One region of the Proteus sp. Marseille-Q3619 genome, then DNA from elsewhere that is predicted to be linked to it. Evidence: predicted binding sites of a transcription regulator. Region 1 holds the regulator's gene; each other region holds the start of a gene.
The links. Region 1 encodes Fur, which represses iron uptake genes when iron is present. Its sites were predicted from a motif close to ATAATAATGAGAACNACTATCAA; they were not measured.
Positions count from the first base shown of each region.

Region 2: ACWPWK_RS14125 (TonB-dependent receptor domain-containing protein) is a predicted target of Fur. The motif match lies at 2,037-2,059, and genes of this name have one in related genera.
Region 3: ACWPWK_RS04500 (TonB-dependent hemoglobin/transferrin/lactoferrin family receptor) is a predicted target of Fur. The motif match lies at 1,482-1,504, and genes of this name have one in related genera.
Region 4: exbB (tonB-system energizer ExbB) is a predicted target of Fur. The motif match lies at 1,638-1,660, and genes of this name have one in related genera.

Region 1 is NZ_CBDIMP010000001.1:3,336,768-3,339,987, forward strand. It holds gene ACWPWK_RS15365 (DUF817 domain-containing protein) at 5-844, shown strand; gene fur (ferric iron uptake transcriptional regulator) at 973-1,419, opposite strand; gene fldA (flavodoxin FldA) at 1,609-2,136, opposite strand; gene ybfE (LexA regulated protein) at 2,410-2,718, opposite strand; gene ybfF (esterase) at 2,930-3,220, opposite strand, start outside.
Region 2 is NZ_CBDIMP010000001.1:3,071,963-3,075,182, forward strand. It holds gene ACWPWK_RS14125 (TonB-dependent receptor domain-containing protein) at 1-1,985, opposite strand, end outside; gene fbpC (ferric ABC transporter ATP-binding protein) at 2,202-3,220, opposite strand, start outside.
Region 3 is NZ_CBDIMP010000001.1:952,994-956,213, forward strand. It holds gene ACWPWK_RS04500 (TonB-dependent hemoglobin/transferrin/lactoferrin family receptor) at 1-1,375, opposite strand, end outside; partial or broken gene ACWPWK_RS04505 (hypothetical protein) at 1,632-1,721, opposite strand; gene ACWPWK_RS04510 (PhzF family phenazine biosynthesis protein) at 2,491-3,220, opposite strand, start outside.
Region 4 is NZ_CBDIMP010000001.1:2,895,191-2,898,410, forward strand. It holds gene ACWPWK_RS13335 (DedA family protein) at 1-164, opposite strand, end outside; gene metC (cystathionine beta-lyase) at 290-1,480, opposite strand; gene exbB (tonB-system energizer ExbB) at 1,810-2,820, shown strand; gene exbD (TonB system transport protein ExbD) at 2,827-3,220, shown strand, end outside.

The DNA of each region.
Region 1 (3,220 bases):
AAACATGTTAAAGCGATTGGATGATTTTTTATTAGAACCACCATTGAAGCCCTTTAAAGGTATAAAACGATTTGTTGTTGAATTTCTCTTTTTTGGTGTGAAAGAGGCACGTTCTTGTTTATTTGCAGGATTTTTCTTTTTTATTTTATTTGCAACACCAAGCAACGGTGTTTTTGGTATACCTCGTTATGATGTGCTTCTTATTCTCGCTATCGCTTTTCAATTATGGATGGTGTGGGGAAAGTTAGAAACATGGGATGAATTAAAAGCGATTTGTTTTTTCCACATTGTTGGTTTTGTGATGGAGTTATTTAAAACATCAGCGGCAATTGGTTCATGGAAATACCCTGATTTTGCTTACACGAAATTGTGGGAAGTCCCATTATTTACAGGCTTTATGTATTCGGCTGTGGGGAGTTATTTAATTCAAGCATGGCGTTTTTTAAAGGTACGAATTGAACATTATCCACCTTATTGGCTGGCAACATTGGTTGCACTTGCGATTTATATTAATTTCTTTTCTCATCATTTTATTGGTGATTATCGTTGGTATTTAACGGCCTTTATTTTAGGTCTTTATGCTCGTAGTGTGGTTTATTTTACGCCTTATGATACAGAGCGAAAAATGCCCTTATTACTTGCTTTTATTCTGATTGGTTTCTTTATTTGGCTTGCTGAGAATTTTGGTACGTTCTTCGGTGTTTGGCAATATCCAAACCAAATTGGTGCTTGGTCTGCCGTGCATGCAGGGAAGTGGGGCTCTTGGTCACTGTTAGTTATTGTTACTTTTACGATAGTGGTGCATTTAAAACATATCAAACACAGTATTAGTGTGACGAAGTGAATTGATATAGCTTATGTTATCTTTAAGGTGACGTCATTACACGATAATATTGAGGTTCATAGCGGGAGCCAATAAAAAAGGAACTGTTCACAGTTCCTTTTTTTTACTGAGAGATTATCCAGAATGAATTATTTCTCATCATGTGCGTGGCTATCTTCTTTACAATTACCTTCAGCACAATGGCCATATAAATAAAGGCTATGATTGGAAAGTTTGATACCATGACGTTCAGCGATATTTCTTTGGCGTAATTCAATTGCATCGTCTGTAAACTCAATAACTTTGCCACAATCAAGACAAATTAAATGGTCATGATGGTGTTGTTGAGTTAATTCAAATACTGATTTACCACCTTCAAAATTATGTCGGGTAACAATACCAGCATCATCAAATTGGTTTAAGACGCGATACACTGTTGCCAGACCAATCTCTTCACCGATATCGATAAGTTTTTTGTAGAGATCTTCAGCACTGACATGATGGCACTCAGGATCCTGGAGCACTTCCAAGATCTTTAAGCGAGGAAGTGTAACTTTTAACCCAGCATTTTTTAACGCTTTATTATTGTCGGTCATGCGGATTTAATCCTGTTGCTAATGGTGAATTTAATTTTTGTGCTCACAAATGGGCTTTATTCATTAATACTCGGGTGAATAAATAACCTCATTGATTATAGGCATGATATTTAAAAATAAACACCCCACCTATCACACTATCTTAGCACACCATTGAATAATTATCATTCTCAATATTGAGTATTTATATTATCCCAAAATTTCGTCTAGGCTCATTTCTTCTTTGATTTGAGCAACCCAAGCGTCAACACGCTCTTCGGTTAATTCTGGTTGACGATCTTCATCAATCGCAAGACCGATAAAATGATTATCATCTGCAAGCCCTTTAGAGGCTTCGAAATGATAACCTTCGGTTGGCCAATGTCCTACGATAACTGCACCACGAGGTTCAATAATATCGCGGATAGTACCCATTGCATCACAGAAATATTCTGCATAGTCTTCTTGGTCACCACAACCAAATAGTGCAACAAGCTTACCATTGAAATCAATATCTTCTAGTGTTGGGAAAAAATCATCCCAATCACATTGTGCTTCACCATAATACCAAGTAGGAATACCTAGTAACAGAATATCGAACGCTTCGATGTCTTCTTGACTGGATTTTGCAATATCATGAACTTCGGCATTATCAGCGCCCAGTCTTTCTTGAAGCATTTTGGCAATATTTTCAGTGTTGCCAGTATCACTGCCGAAGAATATTCCTATGATTGCCATAAAGTGAGATAACCTCTTTTATTCTAAATTCGTTATATTTCAAATTGTAGCGTTATTGACTACGTATATTTCCACAAGTCACATACTTCTTGTATGTTTCTAGTGATTCATTCACTTGTCACCTAGCTACACTTCAAAATATTTAGAGTATATTTGTCTGTGTTTGAACAATTACTAGTGAAAGATAAGCATTGTGTTTTCATAATAGAAAACTAAAAACGTATTTTGACGAAAATAGCAGGCTAATTCTGTCGAATTTGTGTGGTTTATCTGCTAACTATTCTTGTTTTGATGCATTTTTAAGGCGTTATTTTGCGCCAATTGCTCTAGTAATATTTCTTCAATAAGTTCACTACGACTGACGTTTCTTTCTGTCGCCAACTCATTGAGAGCATTTACAGCATCTTCATTTAATTTTAACTCAACTCGACGTAAACCATTAACTCTGTCACGTCTTAATTGATTGCGTTTATTAATTCTAAGCTGTTCATCCCGAGAAAGCGGGTTTGTTTTAGGTCGCCCAGGTCTGCGTTCATCTGCGAACAAATCCAGTGTGGTGCGATCAGTTTGTTCTTTTGCCATAAATTTTGCTGTGAAAGGGCGTATACCAATGACTCAATTGCGAAACGCCCAATAATACCCCACATAGTGATGTCTCGCCACTGCTTCCTGAGTTTAACTTATTGTGATTTGGTCTTTTTATCAACAGACGCTATTTTTAAGCACAATAATTATACATTCTACTAAATTATCATTTTTCAGTGACGTTATTTTAAGCTGTTAAGTTTATTAACTAAGCTTTCTCTAAAAAACGACGAATAGTCTTAATAACGGTATCTGGCTTTTCTGAATGTACCCAATGCCCTGTATTTGCGACAACAAAGGCGGTCGCGAGCGGAAATTGACGAGCGATGTTTTCACGATACTCATCTAAAATGTAAGGTGATAAACCGCCACGAATAAATAATACAGGATGATGCCAAGCAGGCACCTCTTGCCAGCCAATAATATCTGAATAAGCATTTTTTATTGCAGGTAAATTAAATAGCCACTCACCATTTTTGAATGATTTGAGTAAAAATTG
Region 2 (3,220 bases), 260 kb from region 1:
AAGATATTATTAACTTTGGCATACAAGGTATAATTGGTATTATCTAAATAGCCAATATATTCACTACCTAAGCTAACTGTATTATAAGATGCTGTTGGCGTTTCGTATTCGGCTGTTTTATTCTGTTTTCCAAAGTGATCAACCTGAATTTTCCCATTTAGATTTTCTGTTAAACTATGTTTAATATAAACGCTTAATCGATAAGCGGGGATCCTTGGAATATTTCCTTTATTATGCAGTAAATTTGCTCTGACATAATCACCAGAAATACCAATTAAGCTATCTTGGTGATAGTAATAATCAATATTACCTTCTACACCTTTGAATTGAGCATCATGTTGTACGTATTGTAATGGTCGAAATCCATTATTTAATTCAGCGCCAGTAAACTTGCCATAAATATAATTATCAATATGGTTATAATAGGTACTAATATTGAATTGAATATCACCTGTTACTTTAGTGACTCCAATATCAATATTATTTGCTGTCTCTGCGGTTAAATTAGGATCGCCTTTTTCAATAGTTCGGCTTGCAGCATGAACACCATTCGCGTAAAGCTCTTCTGCAACAGGTAATCTTTTCGTGTGTGATAGTGATAAATTTAAAAAATAATCTTGTGTAAAATTCCACGCTAATCCAGCAGAAATCGAAGATGCACTCTGTTTATTGTTTTTTTGAGTTTCTCTATTTAACAGTGATTGCCACTCTTGGCGAAAACCTAATTCATAGCGAAAATCGCCGAATTGGTATTCTTCTAATAAAAAGAGTGAGTGATTTTTTGTTTTTGTTGACGGTACATAAGCCTCTTCTCCATAAGCACTAAAATCACGTTGATTAAATTGCCCGCCAATAACACCATGCCAGCCTAAAATAGGTTGATGTGTGAAAGAAAATCTTAATTCATCTCCTTTGTTTTTAAATTGGGTACTAACTTCGTGACCTTCTTTTTCATCATGATGATAATGGGTTCTGGCCGCACTGAAACGTACCGATTCAATACCGGCAAATGGGTTACTTTTTTCACCACGAAGATCCCATCGTTTACTCTCCATAATAATATAAGGAATGCCATGCTCATGTTGTTCATCAGGGTATTCATGATTGTGATCATGATGATGATGACCAACTAAAGGTGGGTGAGTAGGGGCGTGATGATGCTCCTCCTCATGATCATGAAAATGAGTATGACCAGGTAATCCATATCGGCGATGTTGTTCACCATAGCCAATCCCAATATAACCCTCATCAAAGATCCATGATGCACCGATATTTGCAGATTGGTTATCTTGATAAGAGCCAGCTAAACGGCTTGCTTCCCCTTGATGTAATGGCTCGGGTTGTTTGTAATTACTTTGGTAACGTTTCGTGCCTTCAATACGCAGAGCTAAATTATCTTGCCCTAATGTCAAACCTGCTGCACCGGTATTTCCTTTAGAAACAGAATCATATTGATAATGTAATTCGCCGTCGTAACCTTTTTCAGGCACTGACATAGGAATTTTGCTATCAATAACATTAATGGCGCCACCTATTGTGCCGCCTCCATAAAGTAATGCTGAAGATCCTTTTAATACTTCAATACGCTGGCTTAAAAAAGGTTCACTCGTGATTGCGTGATCTGCACCAATCGACGAGACATCCATAAGATCACTACCACTGTGCAATACTTTTACTCGGTTGCCTGACATCCCACGAATAACGGGATGCACTGAGCCTCCACCAAAAAAACTGGCATGAAAACCGGGTAGAGATGTCAATGTTTCAGCAATAGATGAACTACGATTAGCGCGTAACTCTTCTTGTGTAATGACAGCAACGGGTGTTGCCATTTTTTCTTGTGGTGTTTGTAAAGGTGTTGAATAAACCTTTAATACCTCATTTGGTCGTTTTTCTTCTGATTTCGTTGTGGTGTTTGCGTTTGCAAATAATGAATAACTTATTGAAATAAAAAGCGTTGTATAACTAAAAACAGACTTTTTCATTTTACTTACCTCCTTTATTTTATAATGTTATAACATAACATTTTGTAAATATTGTAAGTAAATATAATTATCATTAGCAAGTGGTGATTTTTTCAAAATGATAAAATTTTTATAAGTTATTGTAATTTATATATAAAAATATTTTCTATGAAAGAGGGAGAAGAGATGAAAAAAGGCACCTCAAAGGTGCCTTTAAGATAAATAAGATAAAGACGCTTATTCTAGGATAAACATGCCATAAGGGTGAATTTGTAGATAATAACTGTCACCTACATTCGGCTGAAGCTGTGTGGCATTGACTTGTAATAGCAAGGTTTGATTTTGCCATTCTACCGTGACTTCATATTGTGGTCCCATGTAAGCCACATGCACTATTTTACATTGCTGACAGACATCGCCTTGTTGAGATAAGGTAATCGCTTCTGGTCTAACTCCAACTCTAACTTCGGTTTTAGTCGTATTAAATGTATCTGGTTTCGGTAGGCGATATTGGAAGATATCAACATAATCAGCGCCCAATGTGGCTGGGAATAAGTTTGCATCTCCCATAAAGCTTGCCATAAATTCAGACGCGGGTTGGCGATAAAGATTTTGTGGTGAACCTAATTGCATTATCTTGCCTTTATTCATCACTAAAACCATATCAGAAACGGCAAATGCTTCACTTTGGTCATGAGTGACATAAAGAGACGTGATATTAAACTGTTGTTGTAATTCACGAATTTTCTCTCTCATACTACGACGTAAGTTAGCATCAAGGTTACTCAATGGTTCATCAAAAAGTAGAACTTTAGGTTTCAAAATTAAGGCGCGAGCTAATGCAACACGTTGTTGTTGACCACCTGAAATTTGGTCAACAAAACGGTCTTCAAAGCCTGCTAAATCCACCAGCTCTAAGGCTTCAGAAACACGTTGTTTAATTTCAGCCTTAGGGCGCCCCAGCATTTTTAAGCCATAGCCAATATTTTCGCCCAACGACATATGAGGGAAAAGGGCATAAGACTGAAACACCATACAGATGTCGCGTTGCTGGATCGAACGGTCGGTAACATCTTCGCCATCGATAAAAATTTTGCCTTCTGTTGGTTTTTCTAACCCTGCCACTAAACGTAATACTGTTGTTTTACCGCAACCTGAAGGCCCTAATAATGAAACCATTTTGCCTTGTGGAATAGACAAACTGAGATCTTCAATCACCGTGTTAGTGCCAAAACGCTTAATTACATTTTTCAGTT
Region 3 (3,220 bases), 2.4 Mb from region 1:
AAAGCTCTTGAGCTGTTGGAATACGAAAACCCTGCCCAATTTTATATTGGAAAGTATAATTTGGTGTTATGTTATAACTGGTTGATAATGCCAAAGATAAAGCCTGATAATGATTATCAGTGAGATCGCTATCTTTCGCTAAAGATAATTTAGCATTATCTGTATGATGAGAAACATTATCATATCTACTGCCTAAAACTACATTTAATTTGTCATCAAACATTTTTATTTCATCAACAAAAGCAATACTAATATCTTGAGTATATACAGGTCTGATGATGCTATAATTAGATTGATAAGGAACTTTAGGCTTTCCTAGATATTTAGTATCTATATTTTTATTGTTAATTGTTTTTGTAGAATATGAAGTTCGTAGTGCTAATGAGTGCGTTGTATTAAATAAAGATAATGGCATTAATACTATTTCATTATTAATAAACCTACCATATTGAATGATATTCCTACTATTTTCTTCAAAAATATCATAATAATGACCATTATAATGTTCATCAAACGTAGAGCTAAATGCTTTTTGTTCTATTTTTTGCCAATTAAAGCTTGTCGTCATACTGTCAATATATCTTTCTGGAGTCCACGTATCAGAGAGTGTATATCTAATTCTTTTTGATAAATCATCACCAGTACGATAATAGGAAGAAAATAAGTACCAAGATTTTTCATCTGTATATGTTTTACCCTCACTGTATTCAAAAGTAGCACCTATTTTATGGTTTTGAATACCTAATAGATTAATTTTTGATAGTAAAGAATGACGCGTTTTTTCTTGAGGATCTGGTGTTCCCCTAGCAGAACCGAATATATCATTTTCATGTTTATAATTATTAGTTTCATGCCCATTACGATAAACATATAAGAGCATCCCTTCTACATCTTGTTGGGAAGTTGCAATACCTATCGTTTGCATTTTTTCATTATTTTTAGAAGTATAAACACTACGAGAAACAAATCCCCAATTACCTTCACTAATCAAATCAGCAGGATCTTTAGTAACGTATTTTACAGCCCCTCCTAATGCTCCACTACCTGAAAATATAGAATCAGCACCCTTAGATATAATTACAGACTTTAAATGTTCTGTTTCGATATCATTCATACTTCCATTAAAATAACCATAACCTTTATAAATGGTATTATCGAAGGTTTCTGCTTGAGGGATATCATCAACCTGTATAGCAACACGATCTTTATCAACACCTCTTATTGCATATCCATTATTACCAAAACGTCCTTCGGATGAGACACCGACACCAGGAAGATGGCGAACAATATCTTCCATGCTAAATATTAAATTTTTTTCCAATTGTTCTGAATTTAATGTTTTTTCATTAATTTTTTCTTCTTTTTTTTCAATCACATAAAGAACATCTTCAGATATAGCTTTATTATTAAAAAAAACTATCGAGGTAACAACTAGATAGAGTAACGTTTTTTTAATAAACACTCCTTAATTAAGTTATTGAATGATAATTATAATCATTATCATTCAATTTCAATAAAAGGAATTGTAATACAATTGAAAATTTAGTTGTTTTATCTAATTAATAACAAATTAATTATATTTATGTTTACATATATTAATTTAAATGCATTCTTTAAGAATAAAAAAACACAAAATCATAAGCTGCAGTCTTAACCTCAATTGCCTCTTCCATACCTTTAATAATTAAATCAGCTAATTCACTCCACCTCATATGGCGTAGCCATTATATATCGCCATTACTTTTAACTATCTGTTTATGTTGTTTTATGAAAATCACTGGTAAGCCTATTACAAACGTCAAGATATGTCTGATAAACGGGCTTATTATCGAACAACACTCTATCACCATCATTGAAACCATCAATCTCATTACTTGCGAAAAGGAGAGAACTGGTAATCAACAATATATACCCCCATAGCCCCTGTTTTTACTGTTACCCATACTGTTCCTTGGTTTTCGATTTTGAATTGCTAATACAAAGTAATTTCCACCGTTCTGTAGAAATTTTTTTATCCATATACCGTAGTCACATCGGCCAAATTGGTTAGTGCTAAAGCCCGGTGATGTGATCTCATATTCAGTTTGAATATCAAAATACCCACAATGATATTTCTTTATGGTAGAAAAATAGGTACTGCAAAGGTAATGTAACGACATCTAAAGCTAATGTCACAGGAAGTAATACTCGGGCAATTTTTTCCCCAAACGAGTTTGATTTAGTATGATTAATTTAACACAACTCACCAAACTAGATTTACGTTGGAACAACTTCACCAAAGAACCATCAATAATAAACAAATTAAGAAATAATGGATGTATTGTTTTTATATAAAAATTAATTAATTATATATTTATTCTCGACTATAAAAATAATTTTCCAGTGGTTCTTCCTATTTTAGGATAGATACACTGGATTTATTTTATAGCTAGGATCAAATCGGATTTCAATTTTAAATAAGTTTTCGAAATTAAAAATCTTTTATTTTCTCTAAAGAGTAATAATCTTCGTGCCTATCATTGTCGCTTTTCCACCCACTCTGACTCGACTAATTGTATTTTCTGTTGAATCAATAATAACGTGAATAAGAGAGGAACATTGCATTGCACGCCCTTGCTCTAATAAAAAATGTGTTTGATGAGGGAAAACATGCTTAACAAGATAGCAGCCTAAAGCGCCACTAGAACTCCCTGTTGCAGACTCTTCATTGATGCCATATAAAGGCGCAAAGTTACGACAATGAGCAGTGATTTCTTTATCTTGGCTAAACTCAAAAACATGAAAACCAATAGTATTAAATTCACGACTTAAGTTTGCAATTGCTTCAAAATTAGGTTTTAGCGTATCTAATTGCCCAAATTGTACGGGGATCAGAATATCGGGTAATCCCGTTGAAAATATCTCAATAGGTAAGCCTGTTGCTGAAATAATTTCACTATTTATTCCCAGTGCAGCAGCCACAGCATCAATATTTGGAGCTTGTCGTGAAACTGGCAGTGTTTGCTCCATAACGACATTTTCATCATCAATTGCGACGCTTAAAATACCTGCTTTCGTTTTTTGTGTGTAATGACCAGAAGCCAATAAGTTGAGTGAAGATAAAGTGAAAAATACCGCTAATGTCGCATGACCGCAAAAATCGACCTCACCTTCAGGAGTGAAAAAATCAACCTTAAAATCCGTCTCTTCACCTTGATAAACAAAAGCTGTTTCAGAAAAC
Region 4 (3,220 bases), 440 kb from region 1:
ATAAGCAGTGTATCTCCTGGTAAAAATGCGGCGGGTAATACCCCGTTTTCCAGCATAATAATAACAAAAAGAACAATATAGATAACCCACAGCACATTTGGATTAGCTAACACCATATAATCGTGTTGCATTAGCGCGTGAATGATCTCTTTTAATGTACCCATTAGCGAACTCGCATTAAAAAAGGACTTTATGTTCGCTATTCTAACGCAAAATAAAGAGAACAGTTTGATTTAATCCCTGTGGAACCACAGGGATAGATTTTTTTTAATAAAAAATTCATTCTTTATTAAGAAATACGTAAAAAGGCTTGTTCTAGATCTTCAATAAGGTCATCTACATTTTCTAATCCAATATGAATGCGAAATAGTGTTCCCGTAAATGTTGGCTGAGTTTCATATTGGCGCATCGCTTTAATATCATTAGGTTGATAACCCAAAATTAAAGATTCAAATCCTCCCCATGAAAACGCCATCTTAAATAATGAGAAGTTATCCAAGAAAAGTGCAAATTCTTCAGTGGTTAGGATTTTCCTTAAACTAAAAGAGAACAACCCATTGCTACCAGAGAAATCACGTTGGAAATATTCATGTCCTGGGCAAGAGACTAAAGCAGGGTGATAAACATTATCAACTAAAGGATGTTGTTTTAACCAGCGAGCGACTTCTAATGCACTTTGTTCGTGTTGTTTCATCCTGACAGGTAATGTTCTTAATCCTCTTGTTGTCATATAAGCAGTATCAGGATCAACACATTGACCTAATAAATAGGTATTTTCACGTAACTGCGCCCAGCAACGTTCATTAGCCACAGCAAAACCTAACATGCCATCAGAGTGACCATTAATATATTTTGTGGCAGATTGGATTGAAATGTCAGCACCCAATGTTAGTGGTTTAAGCAGTAATCCCGCCGCCCAAGTGTTATCAATCATAATAATGATTTCAGGGTTATATTGGCGCACTGAATTGACTATTCCTTGTAGATCTTGAATTTCCATCGTGATTGATCCTGGAGATTCAAGAAAAACGATTTTTGTTTCAGGAAGTAGCAATTGGCTGATCTCTTTGCCGATTAAAGGATCAAAATAAGTCGTTGTCACTGAGAATTTACGTAAGATCTGATCACAAAAATTTTGAGTTGGATCGTAGGCAGAGCCTGTAACAAGAATATGAGCACCTTGCTCAATAAATGCGAGTATAGATTGCGTAATCGCAGCTGCACCTGAAGGAAATAATGCGCAGCCTGCACCTTGCTCTAATTCCGTTAAAGCTTCTTGTAAGGCAAAATGTGTGGTTGTACCTCGACGGCCATAAAAAAGCGTACCTTCCGCTCGTTTTTTCGTTGCTTCACGTTTTTGTGCAACGGAATCAAAAATAACGGATGATGTTCGTTGTATAATTGGGTTTACTGCGCCTTGGGAATATTTTTTAGCTCGACCAGAAAGGAGGAGTGAGGTTTCTTGTTTTTTTAGCGTCATCCTTAATACCTTCTTTTAATTGATGGTGTGTTTACCTCAAGTTAATTCATTTTTTGGATAAGTACAAAAGGCTTGCAGAGTAGTTGATAAAATTTCACGTTACGTGAAAGAACGATAATTTGTCTTAAAAATCGACAAATGAAAAAAAAATAGCCAAATAGTAATGATAATTACTATCAAAATGCTTCATGTTTGATATCATTTGAGCGTTTTCTCTTTCCTGATGGCAAACAGGATGATTGTAAGCGAACGATTTTGGGTAAGTAGTGAAGAAAAAGCTTCATTACTGAATAAATAAATAGATAAAAAAGAGAGTAAAAGGCCAACTGATGCGTAATTTGACAGCTTCTATTCTATTGGCAATCGGTCTGACAGGCTCTGCTTTTGCGGATACGATTCCTGCCACACCAACTGAACAGCCAACTACTGCTGCCGTTTCTTCAACAGCTTCTACACCGGGAACAGCTACACCAACAACTGCTACTGCTTCAACGACTTCTACAACGGGTAATGAAGTGAAAGCAGTAGGTACTGAAACCACTAAGCCTGAAGGTGAAAATACACCTGTAACAACGGCTGAGAATTCAGAAAATGTACCTTCAGCGACAGAAAATACACCATCAGAAGTACAACCTGAAATGGTTGCTGGTGGTGGATTCGCTGAAGATTTATCTGTAATGGGCATGTACCGTAATGCAGACTTAGTCGTTAAAAGTGTCATGATTGGCTTATTGTTAGCCTCTATTGTTACTTGGGCACTATTTTTCGCGAAAGGAAGTTACTTGATCTCACTGCGTCGTCGCTTAAGAAATGAGACGGCTCAGTTAGTTGAAGCTAAATCACTTAACGATGCGTTAGCGATTAGCAAAAAATTTGGTAATAAGAGCGCAACCGCTGATCTCTTTAATGATGCAGAATTAGAGCGTACTTACTCTCAAGAAAGTAAAGTGGCATCAGGCATTAAAGAGCGTGTTGAAATGCGTATGGAACGTCGCGTTGCAGCAATTATTCGTGAATTAGGTCGCGGTAATGGTTACTTAGCCACAATCGGTGCAATTTCTCCCTTTATCGGCCTTTTCGGTACGGTTTGGGGGATCATGAATAGCTTCATCGGTATTGCACATTCTCAAACGACAAATCTTGCTGTTGTTGCACCAGGTATTGCAGAAGCGCTATTAGCAACCGCGATTGGTCTGATTGCGGCAATTCCAGCGGTTATTATCTATAACATTTTTGCTCGTATGATCGCAGGTTATCGTGGTGAAATTGGTGATATCGCAACAGGTGTGGTGACATTAGTCAGCCGTGATTTAGATATCGAAAACAGCAAAGCAAGGTAATGAATTATGGCAATGCGTCTTGGTGATGATTCAGGTGATGATAATGAATTGCATGATATCAATGTGACGCCTTTTATTGATGTCATGTTGGTTCTACTCATTATCTTTATGGTGGCGGCACCTTTAGCTACTGTTGATATAAAAGTAAATTTACCCGCTTCAAGTGCTAAACCACAACCTCGTCCTGAAAAGCCTGTTTATTTAACGATTAAGTCGGATAAACAAATTTTCATTGGTGAAGAGATGGTCACACATGAAACGATGGCGAATGTGTTAGATACCATGACACAAGCAAACAAAGAGACAACAATCTTTTTCCAAGCTGATAAAACGGTTGATTATGAAACGTTAATGTCGGCAATGGATTCGCTAAGAAAAGCGGGTTATCTCAAAGTTGGAC